DNA from 3 places in the Kocuria sp. HSID16901 genome. Region 1 is predicted to be linked to each of the others. Evidence: riboswitches for the same ligand, from Rfam matches in the RefSeq annotation. Region 1 holds a riboswitch; each other region holds the start of a gene.
The links. Region 1 has a riboswitch for S-adenosylmethionine ahead of D8M21_RS07160 (bifunctional o-acetylhomoserine/o-acetylserine sulfhydrylase). Riboswitches for the same ligand answer to the same signal wherever they lie in the genome.
Positions count from the first base shown of each region.

Region 2: linked by a shared signal. The riboswitch ahead of D8M21_RS06040 (cobalamin-independent methionine synthase II family protein) and the one ahead of D8M21_RS07160 (bifunctional o-acetylhomoserine/o-acetylserine sulfhydrylase) in region 1 are both predicted to bind S-adenosylmethionine.
Region 3: linked by a shared signal. The riboswitch ahead of metE (5-methyltetrahydropteroyltriglutamate--homocysteine S-methyltransferase) and the one ahead of D8M21_RS07160 (bifunctional o-acetylhomoserine/o-acetylserine sulfhydrylase) in region 1 are both predicted to bind S-adenosylmethionine.

Region 1 is NZ_RBLM01000004.1:114,229-120,493, reverse strand. It holds gene D8M21_RS07170 (S9 family peptidase) at 1-1,221, opposite strand, end outside; gene D8M21_RS07165 (amino acid permease) at 1,263-2,696, opposite strand; SAM riboswitch class IV at 2,869-2,982, shown strand; gene D8M21_RS07160 (bifunctional o-acetylhomoserine/o-acetylserine sulfhydrylase) at 3,105-4,499, shown strand; gene metX (homoserine O-acetyltransferase MetX) at 4,515-5,705, shown strand; gene D8M21_RS07150 (alpha/beta hydrolase) at 5,745-6,265, shown strand, end outside.
Region 2 is NZ_RBLM01000003.1:198,587-204,851, forward strand. It holds gene purU (formyltetrahydrofolate deformylase) at 1-301, shown strand, start outside; gene D8M21_RS06030 (glucose PTS transporter subunit IIA) at 313-2,388, opposite strand; gene D8M21_RS06035 (PTS sugar transporter subunit IIA) at 2,506-3,018, opposite strand; gene D8M21_RS06040 (cobalamin-independent methionine synthase II family protein) at 3,061-4,254, opposite strand; SAM riboswitch class I at 4,259-4,353, opposite strand; gene D8M21_RS06045 (amino acid permease) at 4,660-6,228, shown strand.
Region 3 is NZ_RBLM01000003.1:297,229-303,493, forward strand. It holds gene pstA (phosphate ABC transporter permease PstA) at 1-445, shown strand, start outside; gene pstB (phosphate ABC transporter ATP-binding protein PstB) at 474-1,253, shown strand; gene D8M21_RS06460 (inorganic phosphate transporter) at 1,384-2,394, opposite strand; gene D8M21_RS06465 (DUF47 domain-containing protein) at 2,396-3,013, opposite strand; gene D8M21_RS06470 (hypothetical protein) at 3,401-3,982, opposite strand; gene D8M21_RS06475 (DsbA family protein) at 4,140-4,808, shown strand; SAM riboswitch class I at 4,982-5,096, shown strand; gene metE (5-methyltetrahydropteroyltriglutamate--homocysteine S-methyltransferase) at 5,204-6,265, shown strand, end outside.

The DNA of each region.
Region 1 (6,265 bases):
GGGAAGCGGTGTGCCGGCGATCGCCGATGCGACGTCGGCCAGCGGGGACACCCCAACCTTTTCAACACCGCCCTCACGCATGCTGAGTGCCAGGTGGGTCCGATTCACCATGAAGCCGTTGATCCGGCGCGTGGAGGATCCGGGGAGCAAAACTGTCCCGACGCGGCGCAAGGCCTCGATCGATCCGGCCTCCCACGCATCGGCCAGAGCCACGGCCAGCAACTCACCATTGGGGGCACCCGAATCGTGATTCACGAGCAGGTACGTGGTGCCGAGAACATCGACCGGATCGGCCTCGTAGAGCACCCGTTCCTCGCGGGGGACGACGACGCGCGGCCGGGGCGCCGAGTGGCCGTTCAACTCCGAGAGCGGAAGGATCCTGGTCTCGTTGTATTCCGAGCATCCGGCATCGAGGATCAGATGTTGCTCGTCGGAGGCGACTTCGGCGCCAAGCCAGAGGGCTACGTCGGGCTCGTTCCACAGGGAGATATCCTCCGCGGCATCCGTACCCAAGCGGTGCGCGCGAACCTCGTAGGGCCGCCAGGATGAATCGACCACGGAATAGATCACATGAGAGCCGTCTGGGGTCAGGAAACCACCAGCAAACACTCCGTGGAGGACATCCGGAAGGAGCGTGCCGGTCGTCAGATCCTTGACGTATTGATCGAAGCGTTCATCTCCGGTCTCGTCCACGGAATACGTCAGGTAGCGTCCGTCGCGGGTCACCTGGAAAGCCCCCAGCGAGAAGAACGGCAGGTCGGCGGCAACCTCATTGCAGTCCAGCAGGACCTCTTCGCCCTCCAGGGGCGCATCCACCGGTACCTGTGGCGGGGTCCAGTCCTGAGCCGTGTCGCCGGTGTTGTGGGCGGGGACGCGGCAGAAGATGGCGTAGTCGGCGCCCTCACGGGTCCGCTGGAAATACCACCAATCGCCAAGGCGATTTGGCACCGACAGATCCGTCTCCTGGGTGCGGTCCTTGATCTCCTGCACGATGGACGAACGGAGATCCCCGAGGCCCTCGGTGAGAGCCTCGGCGTAGGCGTTCTCGGCCTTCAGATAGTCGAGAACGGCGGGGTCGTCTTTCGCCCGGAGCCATTCGTAGTCGTCGACGAATTCATCGCCGTGCATCAACCGTTGGGTGGGGACCTTGCGGGTTTGGGGCGGCTGTGCCGCGGAATTCCACTGCGGGCCATGCACGGTGCGTGATTCAGCTGAAGTCATGCGCCCAGTCTAGTAATCCGCACACCCTCGCCTGGCGGCCGTCAGCCCTGGGCGGACTCGGCGCGTTGCCTGGAACGGCGCGTCAGCGGGTACAGAACGGCCAGCAGAACCAGCCAGACGGCGCCGATGATCAGAGACATCCTGGTGTCCTCGAAGAACCCGAGCAAGACGATCACGAACACCATGAATGCCAAAGCCGCCCACGAGGCAACCGGCCACAGCGGCGTCGGGAACGGAGACGGCCCCGTGTCTTCGCGTCGACGTTGCCGCCGCATCGCAAGGTGCGTCACGAGAATCATGACCCACACCAGCACGGTCGCAAAGGTGACGAGTGTTGCGACGTAGAGGAAAGCGTTTTCGAAGAAGATGTTGACGAGCACACCCACGACCAACACGAGACCCATCGCGGCCACCGTCATTCGGGGTGTGCCGCCGGGTGAGACTCGAGTGAACGAGCGCGGAGCCAGCCCTCGCTGAGCCAAACCGAACAGCATGCGGCCCGCACCGTAGATGTCTGAGTTAATCGCCGAGACGGCGGCGGTCAGGACCACCACATTGAGGATGTGTGCCGCCGCAGGAATGCCGAGCCCAGAGAAGATCTGCACGAAGGGCGACCCCTCATTACCGATGCTGCTCCACGGGTAGAGGGACATGATGACGCCCATGGCCAGAACGTAGAACAGGAGAATCCGCACGGGCACGGTGTTGATGGCCCCCGGGATGGACTTGCCCGGATTCTCCGCTTCCCCCGCGGTAATACCGATGGTTTCGACGCCGCCAAAGGCGAACATCACCACGGTGAAGCACGCAAGGAATCCGGTGAATCCGTGCGGGAAGAAACCACCCTGTTCCCACAAATTGGTGACCGACGGCTGCACCTGATCGTGCAGGGAGATGCCGAAGATCATGAGCGCGATGCCGCCCACGATCATCGCGATGATCGCGCCCACCTTGACGATGGTGAGCCAGAATTCCACCTCGCCATATACTTTGACCTTCGTCAGGTTGATCCCCATGATGATGGCGACCACCGCGACGATCCAGACCCAGCTGGGCGAACCCGGGAACCAGAAGCGCATATAGAGGGAAAAGGCGGTCACGTCGGCCACCGCGACGAGAGCCATTTCGAAGGCGAAGCTCCAGCCTGTGACGAATCCGGCCCAGCGGCCGAGGTACTGCGTCGCGTAATCCGAGAACGATCCGGGCACCGGGTGCACCATGGCCATCTCACCCATGGCACGCATGACCATAAAGACCGCGGCACCGCCGATCACGTAAGCGAGCAGAACGGACGGACCGGCGAATTGAATCGCGTCCGCCGAGCCGAGGAAGAGCCCGGTGCCAATGGCGGAACCGAGAGCGATGAAACGAATATGTCGCAAAGTGAGACCACGGTGGAGCGAGCTCCGGGTTTGCGGTGCGGGGTCGGTGGTGGCCGACGAGTGGGTCTGCGGGGTAGAACTGCGTTCTTGCACGGTCTTCCTTTGCGCTCGTGACCGTTATGGCTCACGATCGGTCCTTGAATCTGACTCTGGATAGGTTACGCAACTGCACCGAGCCACGTCATAAATGTCACGACGTGTCACGCGCGCTTAGCATCCGGCCCAAGCTTGACCCGTTGCCCCTGCCCGGAGAAAACTTGAATCAGGTCAAGAGAGCCAGTGACAAGCCCCAGCTTGCTGGCCGGCAACCCTCCAACCGCGGTGGGGTGCCCTGGGTGAGGACCAGGTGGTCGTGAAAATGCGGCCACAAGCGCGGGCGCGGTGTGCCCGGTCATCACGTGAGTGAGCTTCGCATTCCCCGGTGCATCGGATGATGTCGGGTTGACCCGGGCTGACGCACAGACCGGTCGCTCCATGCCCTTGATAACTCAGGAGCAGAACATGAGCACGGAAACGACCAACCTTCCTACGCCGAATAGCCCCCAGGGCTGGAAATTCGAAACTCAGCAGATTCACGCGGGCCAGGAGCCTGACTCCGCGACCGGTGCGCGGGCCCTGCCGATTTACCAGACCACGTCCTTCGTCTTCCAGAATTCCGAGCAAGCGGCACATCGCTTTGGTCTCAAGGAATTGGGGCCGATCTATTCGCGTTTGACTAACCCGACCCAAGAAGCGGTCGAGAACCGGCTAGCTGCCCTCGAAGGCGGCGTGGGAGCCTTGCTCGTCGCATCGGGTCAGGCCGCGAGCACCATCGCGATCCTCAACGTGGCGCAAGCCGGAGACCACATCGTCGCAAGCCCGAGCCTGTACGGAGGAACCTACAACCTCCTCAAGCACACACTCGGCACCTACGGGATTGAAACGACCTTCGTTGAGGACTTCGACGATCCCGAATCGTGGCGAGCCGCCGTGCGGCCAAACACCAAGGCGTTCTACGGTGAGACGGTTCCCAACCCCCGCAGTGATGTCCTCGACATCGAGGGAATCGCTCAGGTGGCCCACGAATCCGAGGTTCCGTTGATCGTGGACAACACCGTTCCGACCCCGTATCTGTTGCGTCCCTTCGAATGGGGTGCCGACGTCGTCGTGCATTCGGCCACGAAGTATCTGGGTGGGCACGGAACGAGCCTCGGTGGCGTGATCATCGATTCGGGCGCTTTCGACTACTCGCGATACCCGGAGCGTTTCCCGCAGTTCAACCAGCCCGACCCGAGCTACCACGGCTTGGTCTTCGGCGAAGACCTCGGTCCGAATGGTGTTTTCGGGGTCAATCTCTCCTACATCCTGCGCGCTCGCGTGAGTCTGTTGCGGGATCTTGGGTCCTCCATTTCGCCGACCAACGCTTTCAATATCGCCGTTGGCTTGGAGACGCTGTCCTTGCGCATCGAGCGCCACGTCGAGAATGCCCGTGCCGTGGCGCGGTGGCTCGAGGCTCGTCCGGAAGTGACCAAGGTGCATTATGCCGGCCTCGAATCTTCCCGCTGGTACGAGCGGGGCCTCAAGTACGCCCCCCGCGGCGTCGGAGCCATCGTGGGATTCGAAGTTGAGGGAGGGGCCGAGCCCGCTCAACGATTTGTGGACTCCCTGACCTTGCACTCGAATGTGGCCAATATCGGTGACGTTCGTTCCCTCGTCATCCACCCCGCGTCGACGACGCACTCCCAGCTTTCCGAGAGCGAGCTGCGGGACGCGGGCGTGGCGCCGGGCTTCGTCCGTTTGTCCGTGGGTCTGGAACATATCGATGACATCCTCGCGGACTTGGACAACGGCTTCGCGCAACTGCGGCAGGCCAACACTTCCGCTGAGAGTGCGGCCTCGGCGGGAGCTACGCGCTAGGCGTCAGGAGGTTTAGTGACGATCGCAGGTACCCGGCCGGACCAGGCCGCGCTGTGGGACGAAGGGGTTGCCCGGTGCTTCGGCATCGGGGACCTTCGTCTCGAGAGCGGTGCGGTCATCCCGGACGCCGAACTCTTTTTTGAGACGTGGGGAGTCCTGAACGACGACGCCAGCAACGCCGTCTTGGTGCTGCACGCCCTCACCGGCGACACCCACGCTGCCCGCGGTCAGGCCTCCGAGAGCACCCCCGAGCTGCAACGCCTGGCGGCCGCGCAGGAGGGATGGTGGGAGGGCCTGATCGGGCCTGGTGCCGCGATCGACACTAACCGCTATTTTGTGGTGTGTCCCAATATTCTGGGTGGTTGTTACGGATCTACCGGCCCGGCGTCTCCGGCGCCCGCCTCCGTGGATCCGGATCGCGAACCGTGGGGTTCGCGATTCCCTCTCGTGACCATCCGAGATTCCGTGAAGGCCGAGGCGGTCTTGGCGGATGCCCTCGGGATCGAACGATTTTCGCTGGTGATTGGCGGTTCCATGGGCGGGGCACGGGCGATGGAATGGGCGGTGACCTTCCCTGAACGGGTGGGGCATTGTGCCGTGATCGCCTGCGGCCCAGAGGCGACGGCGGAGCAACTGTCTTGGGGGCAGGCTCAGAGCCTCGCGATTCGTCAGGACCCCGATTTCTCAGGCGGGGATTACTACGCGGGTCCAGGCCCGGTCCATGGATTGGGACTGGCCCGGCGGATCGCCCACATCACGTACCGTTCGGCCTCGGAACTTCACGAACGCTTCGGTCGCTTTCCTCAAGATGACGAAGACCCTACCGGCCCCTGCGTTAACCGCCGTGGGCGTTATCGGGTGGAAAGCTATCTCGATCACCATGCTTCGAAGCTGGCAGGCCGTTTCGACGCCAACTCCTATCTGGTCGTCAACGATGCTCTGATGAGCCACGACATTTCCCGAGGGCGGGGAACTCTTCAGGAGGCCTTGGCCCGATCCACGTGCGGCTGGAGCGTCATCGCCGTCGATTCGGACCGTCTGTTTTATCCCCGAGAATCGGAAAGTTTGGCCGTAGCCCTCCCTCGGTCCGTTCCGGTGCACACCGTGTCGTCCCCGAGCGGCCACGACGGTTTCCTCATCGAGACCGCCCAGATCGCCAACTGTTTAGCCGCCGGCTGGCCTTCGGCGGAGGCCGCACGCCGCTAGCCGCCACGGCCAGTTCCAGGTCCCGCTTAGACTGGAAGCATGACTCAGGAACCCTTCGTCGAATACTCTCGTCCGTCCGAAGAACGCCGCGGCACTCATTTGGTGCTCATGCTTCACGGCTACGGATCGAATGAGCAGGACCTCCTCGGGCTATTGCCCGCATTGCCGTCGGACGGCTTTACCTACGCGTCGATGAGGGCACCCGACCCCATGCCTTCCGGTGGCCCCGGGTTCAGCTGGTTTGACCTCAATATGGGTCCGGAGGGGAGTCTCGCCAAGACTGCAGAAGGCGCGAAGGCAGCCACTTCGATGGTCACCACATGGATCGAGTCCCACGCCGATGAGTACGCGGACGTCACACTCCTTGGCTTCTCGCAAGGAATGGCAATAGCCAGCTCGGTTGCTCGGCATCGCCCGAATCTTCTGGCCGCCGTGGTGGGACTCTCCGGTTTTGTGATCGATTCCGACGACGAATCCCTTGACGACGCCGCCCTCGCCGCCCGCACACCTCGCTTGCCCTTCTTCTACGGGCGAGACCAAGAAGACCCCGTCGTGACGGG
Region 2 (6,265 bases), on a different contig from region 1:
CGGGGTCCCGATCATCAACATTCACCATTCCTTCCTGCCCGCCTTCATCGGTGCAGGCCCTTACCGGATGGCGTGGGAACGCGGCGTCAAGCTGATCGGGGCCACGGCTCACTACGTCACCCCGGAGCTCGACGCCGGCCCCATCATCGAGCAAGACGTCACCCGGGTGGATCACACGTTTTCCCCGGCAGACCTCCAAAAGCGTGGGGCATACGTCGAGCGCGAGACGCTATCCCGGGCCGTGCAGGCGCATGCCGAGGACCGCGTGTTCTGGCACGGGAATCACGCGATCGTCTTCTGATCCTTCCGCGCCTAGACGCCAGCAGGGTCGCGGCGGCCGAGGCGCACCTTCTTGACCTCGCGGCCCTTCTCAACGTCGGTATCGCGGAACCCGAAGAACCAGGTCAACGTGAAGGACAAGACCAGCGCCACGGCCGAGGATAGGAGATAGCCCCAGAAGCTCGAGTCCAAGCCCGCGGGATTCACGAAGGACGTGAAGCCGATCAGCGACCCTGTGAAGCCCCACATGTTGACGTGGAACAGGCCCGTCAGCAGGCCGCCGACGGCCGAAGCGCACGAAGCCATGATGAACACCCGGCCGTACTTGAGGTTTACGCCGTACATCGCCGGCTCGGTGATCCCGCAGAACGCCGAAATTGCGGCCGGTCCGGAGAGTTGCTTGATCTTCTGGATCTTCGAGCGGAAAAAGACCGCGGCCACCGCACCACCCTGCGCAACCATCGTCACGGAAATCAGCGCATTGAGCTGAGAGTGTCCGCTCGTGGAAATATCCTGCGCGACCAGAGGGATGACGGCCCAGTGCAGGCCGAAAATGACCAGGCACTGATAGAGACCACCGATGATGAGCCCCGAAATTGCGGGGGAGAGATCGTAGAGGAACTGGATTCCTTGGGCGATGCCCGAGGACATCAGCGTGACGATGGGCCCCAACACGAGGATGATCGCCAGCGACACCACAACGACCTCGACCAACGGCACCAGGATCATCCGCAAGGTCACGGGGATGACCTTCTTGAGCCAAGGCTCCACCACGGACGCCAACCAGGCAGCCACAATGATCGGGAAGATCGTCGAGGAGTAGTCGGCCATGTGATACGGAAGACCGAAAAATTCCCCATTGAGGGACATGCCCGCAATGGATCCACGGCCCTCGCCCTGGGACATCTCGATCAGGCTTGGGTATGTGAGGACGCCGCCGATGATCGCGACGATGATGGGGTCCGAACCCAGCCGTCGGGCCGCCGTGTATCCCACAAAGATCGGCAGGAAGAAGAAGACGGCTCCGGACATCGCGTCGATCAGCGCGTAGGTCTGTGAATTCTCCGTGGTGACGCCGAAGGTCAGGAGCAGCGACAGGATGCCCTTGAGAATTCCTGCGGCCGCGAGCAACCCGATGATTGGGATCATCGATCCCGTGATGACTCCGATGAGCGAGCTGAACCCGTGTTTGACCCACCCCCAAGCGGTATCGGGGCGTTCCGCGGCGGATTCTTCGGCCGAGGCGTCTTCGGCGGTCGCGGCATCGCCCAACTGGTTCTCGATGGCGGCGTACACGTCCTCCACGGCAGGCCCGATGACCACCTGATATTGACCGGCACCCTTGGCGACGTCGATGACGCCGTCCAGGTTGGCCACGGTTGCGTCATCGGCCTTCTGGTCATCTCTAAGGTAGAAACGCACGCGGGTGATGCAGTGGGTGACGCTTCGGATATTGTCCTCGCCGCCCACGTGATGAATGATGTCCCACGCCAAGGCGTCATAGCCGGTGAGTTCCTCGGGGCGAGTCTCCGACGGGTTGTCTGGTGGGGTCGCGGTGCCCTCGGCGCTTCCGGTAGCGCTCGCCGCCGTGGCGCCGGAAGTACTACTGGATTTCTCGGCCGGTTGCGCAACCTTGGCGGTGGCCGCGGCGATGGGTTGACCGGCTTCTGCCTCGCCGCGATCCACGGTCCAGTGGCTGAGTCTCTTGGCGGAGTTGGTGATCACCAAGATCACCGTGGGGTCCTTCCCGGCTTCGCGGATTGCGGGGACATCCACAGTGCCGAGTGCCTGGCCCGCAGCCACCTCGTCGCCTTTGGCGACTCGCAGGTCAAAGGGTTTCCCGTGAAGTTCCACGGTGTCGATGCCAAGGTGGATCAAGAATTCCAGGCCGGACGACGTCTTGAGGCCGAGCGCGTGGCCCGACGACGCAACCATCGTTACGGTGCCGCCGACCGGCGCCACGATCTCTGAGCCGTGTGGTTCGCTGATGCCAAGGCCTTCACCCACCATTTTCCCTGAGAAAACGGGGTCGGGGACGGCGGTGATATCGATGACCTCGCCGGAGACCGGGGCGAGAATCTCGACGGGTTCCTCTGGGAGTTCGCTCATGGTTCTGGCTCCTCATTGAGTCGTACCCCACGCCGATGTGGCGTGGGGTACACACAAGAGTAGCTTTTCGCACCTGACGGGGGCACCCACGGGGTGCGTGGCGGCGATCCCTTTCGGCTAGTCCTTAACGGTCGCCGACGCGGCGACCGCGCCCGCAGAGATCTCGCCGCCCTGTACGTTCAGTGAGCTCAGCCGATCCGCGGAGTTGGTGATGACGACGATCGCCGTCGTGTCCTTGCCTGCGTCCTCGATGGCTTTGAGGTCCATGGTGCCCACGGATTGCCCGGCCTCTACACGATCGCCCTTGACGATCTCGATGTCGAAGGGCTCGCCTCGCAGTTCCACGGTGTCGATGCCCAGGTGCAACAGCACCTCTAGGCCGTCCTCGGTTTTGATGCCGAGGGCGTGCTTGCTGCTCGTTGCCACGGTCACCGTGCCGCTGACGGGAGCGACGATGTCTCCGTTTGTCGGATTCTGGACCCCGAATCCTTCGCCCATCATCTTTTGCGCGAAAACGGGATCTGCGACGTGCTCAATCCTGATGACTTCGCCGGACACCGGGCTGAGGATCTCGCTCGGATGGCCCACCTTGGCGGAACCGTCGGTGAAGTGAGAGGAAACGGTGTTCATGTCGTTTGTCCTTTGTGAGGCAACACAATGTCGCGTCCCACTCTAGAACAGACGATCGCTCGCGATGCGGGCACCCTCCACGAGCGAACGGATCTTGGCCTCCGCGATATCCGGGTGAAGCCGTCCGCCCAAACCGCAGTCGGTACCCGCGACGACGTTCTCCCGCCCCACCACGGAAGCGAACTGCTCGATGCGCTGAGCAACGAGTTCGGGGTGCTCGACCACATTGGTCGAATGGGACACGACTCCGGGCACAATGATCTTTCCCTCGGGGAGGGCGACGTCTTCCCACGCCTTCCACTCGTGAGCGTGGCGGACGTTGCCGGCTTCGAAGACGTAAGCCCCGGCATTAATGGTGAAGAGCGACTCGATGAGATGTTTGATCTCGATGTCGGTGCTGTGGGGGCCGTGCCAGGATCCCCAACACAGGTGAAAGCGCACCTGATCTTCGGGTATGCCGCGCAGGGCATGGTTTGCGGCCTCGATTGCGAGGCGATTGAACGAGAGATACTCGTCGATGCTCGGCTCGGGGACCAGCTGATCCCACGCCTCGGCGATCGACGGGTCGTCTAACTGAAGAATGAAACCGGCGTCGGTGATGGCCTTATATTCCTCGTGAAGCACATCGGCCCAGGCATAGATGAACTCTTCGTCCGTCGCGTAGTACCGATTGCCGATGCGGGAGGCTGATCCGGGGGAGAGGGACGCCACGAAGGCCTCCGACGCGCCGTTCTGATCGACGGCGGATTTCAGATTCGCGATGTCGGTCTCTACGGCGTCCCGGCCTTCGTAGGTCAGCGGCCCGGTCGCGATCGGAAATTCGCCGTCTGGGTCGTTGCCGAGGTCGATGGAACGATAGAAGTCCGCAAAGCGGTTCCAGTCTCGACGCACGGCGAAACTGTTGTACCGGCCGTTGCCCGGCTCGCTGAGGATCTCCCGGAATGAGGCGCCGTCGACGGTCTCAAGGCCCCCGGTTCGGGCGAAGGAGTAGTGCCACCAGGCGCCGTAGTCGATGTCGTCGACCATCGCGTGACCGTATTCGCCGTCGTTGACGGTGTCGATGCCCCACTCGACCTGACGGGCCACGATGTCATCCACCGAGGCGGACAAAGTGCGACGAAATTCTTCGTCGGTGATCTTGCCGTCGCGGCGTCGGGCATTGGCTTGGATCAGCTCGTCGGTGCGGGGCAGGGACCCGACGTGGGTCGTCCGGATGCGATCGGTGCTCCTCAACATGATTCCTCCATCGATCCTGGCGTGAGCACCGCTCCCATGGAAAGGGTTCGGTTGCTGCGACGTCGTAGAGCCAGGTCTCTCGGCCGCTCGGGATGGTGATGTACCCAATTCACCTTTCCCGGCGTTGACTAGGGAATCCAATCGAGGGCGCTGAAATCACGCCTGTGACACGCTGTTGCGCCACTGTTTCGTGTTACCGATTTGTGACGAATGGGGTTATGGTGTCGATTACACACCAGGATCATGTGGGTCACGGGGAATCGCTCTGTGCTCAATCTGAGGACTGGGGAACCACGCCCCAAACAGGGGAAACTACATCGCCGTCGCGCGCATCTACCGATGCCCACCGTCTCGCACGGGTATCGGGCGGAAACGTGCGATGACTCGTCTCTTAAAAGGGAATTTATGTCTGATAAGACTCAACAACAGGTGAGCAAGGACCCGGAGGAATCCGCATTCGAACAAGAGCAGGCGGGCTTCCATCAAAGTCTCGGGCCTCGTCAGCTCCAAATGATTGCGATCGGCGGTGCTATCGGTACGGGCCTGTTCTTGGGCGCCGGTGGCCGTCTCGCGAGTGCCGGCCCCTCGCTGTTTCTGGACTACGCCCTCTGCGGCATCATCGCCTATCTGATTCTTCGAGCTCTGGGTGAGCTCGTCGTGCACCGCCCCTCCTCAGGCTCTTTCGTCTCCTACACCCGAGAGTTCTACGGTGAAAAGGCGGCGTACGTCTCCGGGTGGATGTACTGGCTTAACTGGGCCACAACCGCGATCGTGGACTCCACCGCGATCGCGATCTACGTGCACTGGTTCGGTCAATACAGCGCCTTCATCGACGCGATTCCACAGTGGCTGATTGCCCTCCTGGTGATCGTGATCGTGGTTCTCATGAACTTGATTTCGGTCAAGGTCTTCGGCGAGATGGAATTCTGGTTCGCCTTGATCAAGGTCGTCGCGCTGGTGACCTTCCTGGTCCTGGCCATCTTCTTCGTGATCTTCGGGACGCCCACCGGTTCGCCCCGCGGCTTGGGTCTGATCACCGATAACGGCGGCCTCTTCCCGAACGGCATCATGCCGGCACTGGTCATCATGCAGGGTGTCGTATTTGCGTACGCTTCCATCGAGCTGGTGGGTACGACGTTGGGCGAAACCAAGAACGCGGAAAAGGTGATCCCCAAGGCGATCAACACCGTGATCCTGCGTATCGCGGTCTTCTACGTGGGCGCGATCTTCCTGCTCTGCCTTTTGCTGCCGTACACGGCCTTCAGCGCGGATGAGTCGCCGTTCGTGACGTTCTTCTCCTCGATCAACGTCAGCGCGGCTGGCCCGATCATGGAGCTCGTCGTCATCACTGCGGCCCTCTCCTCGCTCAACGCGGGTCTATATTCCACGGGACGCATTCTTCACTCGATGTCGATGGCGGGTTCCGCGCCGAAGTTCGCACAGCACCTCACCAAATCCGGCGTTCCTTACGGCGGCATTCTGCTGACCGCGGGTGTCGCGCTGTTGGGCGTGGTGTTGAACTACTTCGTCCCGGACGAGGCCTTTGAAATCGTGCTGAATATTGCCTCGCTCGGCATCATCGCCGGTTGGGCCGCGATCGCGTTGGCGCACATGAAGTTCGTGCAGCTAGCCAAACAGGGCAAGTACAAGCGGCCCGAGTATCGGGCGCCCTGGGCACCGTTCACCAACTGGATTACGTTGGTATTCCTCGTTGGTGTGGTCGTGCTGATCGGCTTCGACTATCCGGTGGGTACCTACACCTTGGCTTCGATGATCATCATCATCCCGGCCTTGATCATTGGGTGGTTTGTGGTGCGCACCCGCGTACGCGAACTGGCCGCTGAGCGTGAAGGATTCACGGGCATGTACCCGATTGTCGCGGACCGCCCCGCAGCTCACCGCGACAACCGCCATCACACGGGTCGTGGCAGCACCACCATCATTCACGAGGAGGACGACCCCAAGGATCACTGATCCCGACGTCACCTCGTGGTTACGGTCCCGTCCCTGA
Region 3 (6,265 bases), on a different contig from region 1:
GGCGCTGTCCGTGCTCATGATCCCGACGGTCGTGCGAAACACGGAAGAGATGCTCAAGATCGTTCCCAACGAATTGCGCGAGGCGTCCTACGCCTTGGGCGTCCGGAAATGGCGCACCATCACCAAAGTCGTGATCCCGACGGCGATCTCCGGCATTTCCTCCGGCGTGACCCTGGCCATCGCTCGCGTGATTGGCGAGACGGCACCGATCCTCGTCACCGCCGGATTCGTCGCCAGCATCAACTACAACGCGTTTAGCGGATGGATGACGACGCTGCCGACGTTCATTTACTACCAGATCATGAACCCGACATCGCCGACGGCCCCCGAGGTCTCCGCGGACCGCGCCTGGGCTGCGGCCTTGATCCTGATCGTGATCGTGATGGTGTTGAACCTGATCGCACGCCTGATCTCCAAAGTCTTTGCCCCCAAGACCGGCCGCTGAGCCCGTCGAACCGAAGTAAAGGAAACACATGTCCAAACGCATCGACGTCGAGCACCTCAACGTCTACTACGGCGACTTCCTCGCGGTGGATGATATTTCTATCGCGATCGAACCGCGATCCGTCACGGCGTTCATCGGCCCCTCGGGTTGTGGCAAGTCGACGTTCCTCCGCACCCTGAACCGCATGCACGAGGTCATTCCCGGTGCCTACGTGGAGGGCAAGGTGAATCTGGATGGTGAAAACCTCTACGGCAAGAACGTCGACCCGGTTCGTGTTCGGTCGCAGATCGGCATGGTCTTCCAGCGCCCGAACCCATTCCCGACGATGTCCATTCGCGATAACGTGCTGGCCGGCGTCAAGCTGAACTCCCGTCGCATCTCCAAGAGCGATGCCGATGAACTCGTGGAGTCTTCCCTTCGGGGCGCCAACCTCTGGGAAGAGGTCAAGGACCGCCTGGAGAAGCCCGGATCCGGCCTCTCCGGCGGTCAGCAACAGCGCCTGTGCATCGCGCGAAGCATCGCGGTGCGTCCCGACGTGATTCTGATGGATGAGCCGTGCTCCGCGCTCGACCCGATCTCCACGCTCGCTGTGGAGGACCTCATCAACGAGCTCAAAGAGGAGTACACGGTCGTCATCGTCACGCACAACATGCAGCAGGCTGCTCGTGTGTCCGACAAGACCGCGTTCTTCAACATCGCCGGAACCGGTAAGCCCGGCAAACTCATCGAATACGCTCCCACGCAGGAGATCTTCAACAATCCGAAGGAAAAGGCCACGGAAGACTACGTCTCCGGACGCTTCGGCTAGGCCGCATGAGGCGTGCACGCCCGCGACGTCGCTCGGAAACGGCACGACGTCGCGGGCGTTTCGCGTTAACTCCCGCGCCTGGTGCTGGCCCGCTCGGGCGTCGTCGTGAGGAGCCGGCGGGGCCTTGGAATTACAACAATGGTGAGAGCGCGAGGAAGAAGATCGCCGAGCCAACCGCCGAAATGGGCAAGGTGACGGCCCACATCATGACCAAACGTGCGGCCATGTGGGGCCGAACCGCGTGGAATCGTTGATTCGATCCCGCACCGAGCACGGCGGAAGCCGCCAAGTGTGAGGAAGAGAAGGGGTCTTTGGCGACGGAACCCGTCAGAAAAATGAGGACCGCGGTGACCCCTTGGGCAATGGCTCCGCGGAACGGGTCGATCCGCACGAGACGGTCGGCGATGGTGTGGCTGATGCGCCAACTTCCGAGCAAGCAGCCGATCACCATCATGACGCCCAACAGAAGGCAACACCACATGGCCTGGACCTGGCTGAGGGGTTGGCCGATCGAGAGAAACATCATCGCGGCGATGATCATGACGCGATGACCGAAATATATGCCGTGACCCAGGGAAATGGCCGAGGCGCTGAGCGTGAGAACGAACCGTGACTGACGATGGATGCCGTCCGGACCCGCATGCTGGAAGAGGTTGACGAGGGGGATGACCAGAATCCAGGCAAGGGTGAAGGCGGCCAGCGGAGCGATGACCAACGGCAGAATGACGTCGATCAGCGGACGTGCGGTGATACTGGCATGGTCCCCGAGCCCAACGTGTTGGGTGGCCCAGAGCGCTCCTACGATCGCCCCGAAGAGGGCATTAGTCGACGACGAAGGAACCCGACGCCACCAGGTGATCAACTCCCACAGGATAACCGTCAGAAGAGACGACGTCAGCACCGCCAGGCCGATCGAGTCGTGAGGAATGTCGAGCCACAAAAACGTGCTCGATGAGAAGGTGAGGGCTCCGACTGCGAGGCCGAGGACGTTGAAGAACGCGTTGAGGCCGAGGGCAATCTTGGGCGTTAGGGCGCGGGCGCGAACCGGCACCGCGATGGAATTCGAGGCGTCGTGGAAGCATACGATCGCGGTGAAGCCTAGGAGGAAAACCCCGCACACGGCGAAGAGGACGTAGGCCACCCTACGACTCCTGAACGAGGATTCGCCCCACGTCGGTTGCGACCTGGCGAACGCTCAACGAGGCCGTCTGGAGCTTATCCGTGAATTGAGCCTCTTTGATGTACGACGCCGGTTTGAGCCGGTCCATCATGTCCGCTTGGTAGAGGTCGGTGGTGCGGATCGACTGTTTCGACATGCGAAGCACCTCGATCCAGTACTCGTCCAGCCCCTCGAGATCGGAGAGATGACGCATCGCTTCGGTCGTGAGTGAAGCCTGACGCTGAAGGAGGTCGAGCAAATCGGACGCGCGGGAGGAGAAGCGATCCAAGTTATGGATGCGAATGATGTGGGTTGCGGACGTCAAGGATTCCGTGGCCTGGTTGAGGCGCTGGGCCAGTTGGTAGAGGTCGGCGCGAGGTAGGGGAAGTACGAAGGCGCTACGGACCGTGGTCATCAGGGCGAAAAAGTGATCGGTCGACTTTCCTTCGATCTCGAGCGCCTGTTGGAACACGTCCTCGTGGTCAGAGGCCGGTGAGCCCATCATGCGGGAGGTGGCCGAGGTCGCGTCCACGACGAGCTGAGCCATCTCGGCTAGGAGCACAAGAGCCCTATTCTCTTGTGGAAAGAGGCGAATTGCCACGCTGAGCCTTCCAAAGTTCTGTCGTCATCGTCTTTAAGATAACCGCCCAGGGTTAACAAGTTGACCTCGGCGGCTTCATGACGCGCGGAGAGGTTACGTTCCTCCACGCGTGCGCGCGAAAAACGCCCCCGACGGCGTCGGAGGCGTTCTCGAAGGTTTATGGGGCACTGGACCGGGTGCGCCTCTCGGCGGAAGGCCGCTCGTAGCGGCTAAATGATGGAGCCCGGGGCAACCTGCGGCCCAGTGCCTTACATCCAGTGTGGCCCTCGGCTTGGGGGACTGTCAACGAGCACCAGTGGGTGCCGGCTCACGCAACAAGGGGACGGACCATATGGTCCGTCCCCTTGCCCAAGGCAACGTTGCCGTTGCCCCTTAAAGCTTTTCGTCTTAGCGAGCCTGGTGACCCTGGAGGGTCTTGAACCAGGCCGCGCCTTCGCCCTTCCAGAGGTTCACGGAGGCGATGATCAGGAGGACCACGCCGACGATGCCGCTAAAGTTGCCGCCGATCAGGGAGACGATGAAGCTGATGATCAGCAGGATCGTGATGACCAAAGTGGCAATCCGGCCCCAGTTCTTGCCCTTGCGAACGGCCACACCGGCGAAGATCAAGACGAGACCCAAGATAATGTCGACGACTCCGAGGCCGATGAGGGCTCCCGGGGGGATGCCCTGGAGGGCATCGGCTGCTTCGGTCGACGCGCTGGCGGCGAGTCCGCCGAGCATCCCGAAGAGACCGCCGAGAATTGTCAGACCACCGACGATGAAGATCAGCACGGACGCCGTCTTGACCGATTTCGGGCGGTCCAACGGGCTGCGCTGACCGAAGTCACTGCCCTGATACTGCGGCTGACCGTAACCCGGCTGGCCGGCGGGCTGATTTCCGCCCTGGTACTGCGGGGTTCCCTGCTCGGGACCGCCGTTGAACTGAGGGGGCTGGTTTCCCGTGGGGTTCGGGTGGTTCTCTGACATTGTTACCTCTCGAGGGGCGAAACTCTGGTGACTTTCCTATGTAATCACGGAATTATCCGCACCACAATGAAAGTTACTTGGGTGTAGACCAAATTTGGACTAGTCTGTTCTTTATCGATTTCCGACTAAAGGGCTGAAACTGGCGAATGAGGGAGCCATGGCGAAGATTGGTCAGTGGGGAGTCGTGGCTCTGGTGGGTGTTCTGACCCTCGGATGCGCGGCCTACATGTCCACGGATGCCCGGGTGGGCCTGGCCTCGGACGGCCCAGCGCCGGCGGCTTGGTCGAGCGTGGAAGCAACGCACATCAACCACCATCAGCCCGGTGCGCCCACGGCCGTGATGTACATCGACTATCAGAGTCGATACGCCGAGGAGGCCTACCGAACTTTCTATGAGGCGGGGCGGAGGCTCAGCGGCCGCATGAACCTCGACATCAAGAACTATCCCCTGAGTCTTCACGGATCTGCCGTCCCGGTTGCCTATGCGATGGAGGCTGCAGAGCGGCTGGATCGGTTTCCGGAGATGGCGGATCTTCTCCTGCGCCACCGGTCGGAGTGGGAAGGGGCGGGCGGCCCGTACGCGTTGTTCGAATGCCTCGTGAGATTCGCGGCCTCCCTCGGTATCGACCCAGGGCGGTTCCTGGAGGAAATGGACAGTCCCGAGGTGAAGCAGGCCGTGGAGGCGCAGCGCGACGAAGCGGAAGCGCTGGACATCGCAGGAGCCCCTGCATTCGTGGTGGATGGATTGGTGGTACGGGATTTGGATGCAAATTGCAGTCTGGACCGCATGATCCACACCTTCGAAGAGATGACAGATGATGAGTGAGTTTGTGTCTCCAGCGTGAGCAAGAATTGACGGTCCTCGCTCACATTTCGTCTCGAGAAGGTTAGTTCCGAAATGTTTCCCGCGCGTGACGTCACGTCGTCTTACCTGACGACACTCGACATTTCGCGTCAAATCCTTGAGGAACACCAAAGCCGCGGGCTTGAATAGCACCGTATCTATCCAGAGTGACTGAGAGACCTGGCTCGACGACGTCACAGCAACCACCGTGAGACGAATTACTCTCGTCGCATATTCACGGAAAGGTGCTCCCGCCAGGACCGATGGAGTGCATTGAACCTCGGTCGGCGGTAGCGGGGTCGACGATCGACCCTCTCTTCGCCGTCGGCCGCACGGTTTTCACGCTGCATCGGGCGTATCCGAAAGGAGAACCCGCCGTGAAACCACACCACCCACCGGCACTTTCCTTCGAGTTATATCCGCCGCGAGGGCGGATCAGCGAAGAGAAATTGGCCGCGACCGTCGAGAAATTAGAAGAGGTTCGGCCCGATTACGTCTCGGTGACCGCCGCCGTGGACGGACAACGACGCCGGCAAAGCCTCAGATTGCTGGACCATCTGGTTCATCGCACCGGCCTTCGCCCGTTGGCCCACGTGATCGCCACCGGACAACCCGCCCCGAAGCTCCACGAGTTGATCGGCGAGATGATTGATCTCGGGGTTCGGGGGTTCCTGGCGCTCCGTGGAGATAGGCCAGAGGGCCACCACCTGCTCTCCGAGGAACTTCCCTTCGCCCGTCATCTGGTCGAGCTCATTCGCGACGTCGAGCGGCAAAGAGTGCCCGAATTGTGCGCCGGACGGCTCGCCGTCGGAGTTGCGGCCTATCCGGTCCGTCACCCGGATTCCTCGAGCATCCACCAGGACACCGAGGTGCTGCTCGCCAAACAGCGAGCCGGTGCGGACTTTGCGATCACGCAGGTCTATACGGACCCGACGCACTACTCCGACCTTGTCACCCGCGCCTCGGCCAACGGGGTGGACCTGCCGTTGGTTCCCGGGATCCTTCCGGTGACCAGCCTGAAGAGGTACCTCCGGGTGTGTGAACTCGCGGGCCTCGCGCCGGATGCGGATTTCGCTCATCGACTCGAAACCGCCCGTACCGAAGCCGAGAGGCTGGCCGTCGGCGTGGATCACGCAGAATACTTCGCCCGCCAAGCCCTCGACGCCGGAGCACCCGGACTTCACCTTTACACCTTCAACGAACATCGAGCTGCCCTCGAGCTCGTAGACCGTCTCGGTTTGCGTGCCGGACGCACCGAATCCCCACTGACTTCTCAGGAGAACATCGTGACCCAGCGCCAGAATGAACAGACCAGCCAGCAGACTGTCCCGGAAGCAAACCCTGCCGAGGCTAGGCGGCGCGTACCTTCCGCGACCATCGTGGGGTATCCGCGAATTGGACCCGATCGAGAGATCAAACGTGCGCTCGAGAAGTACTGG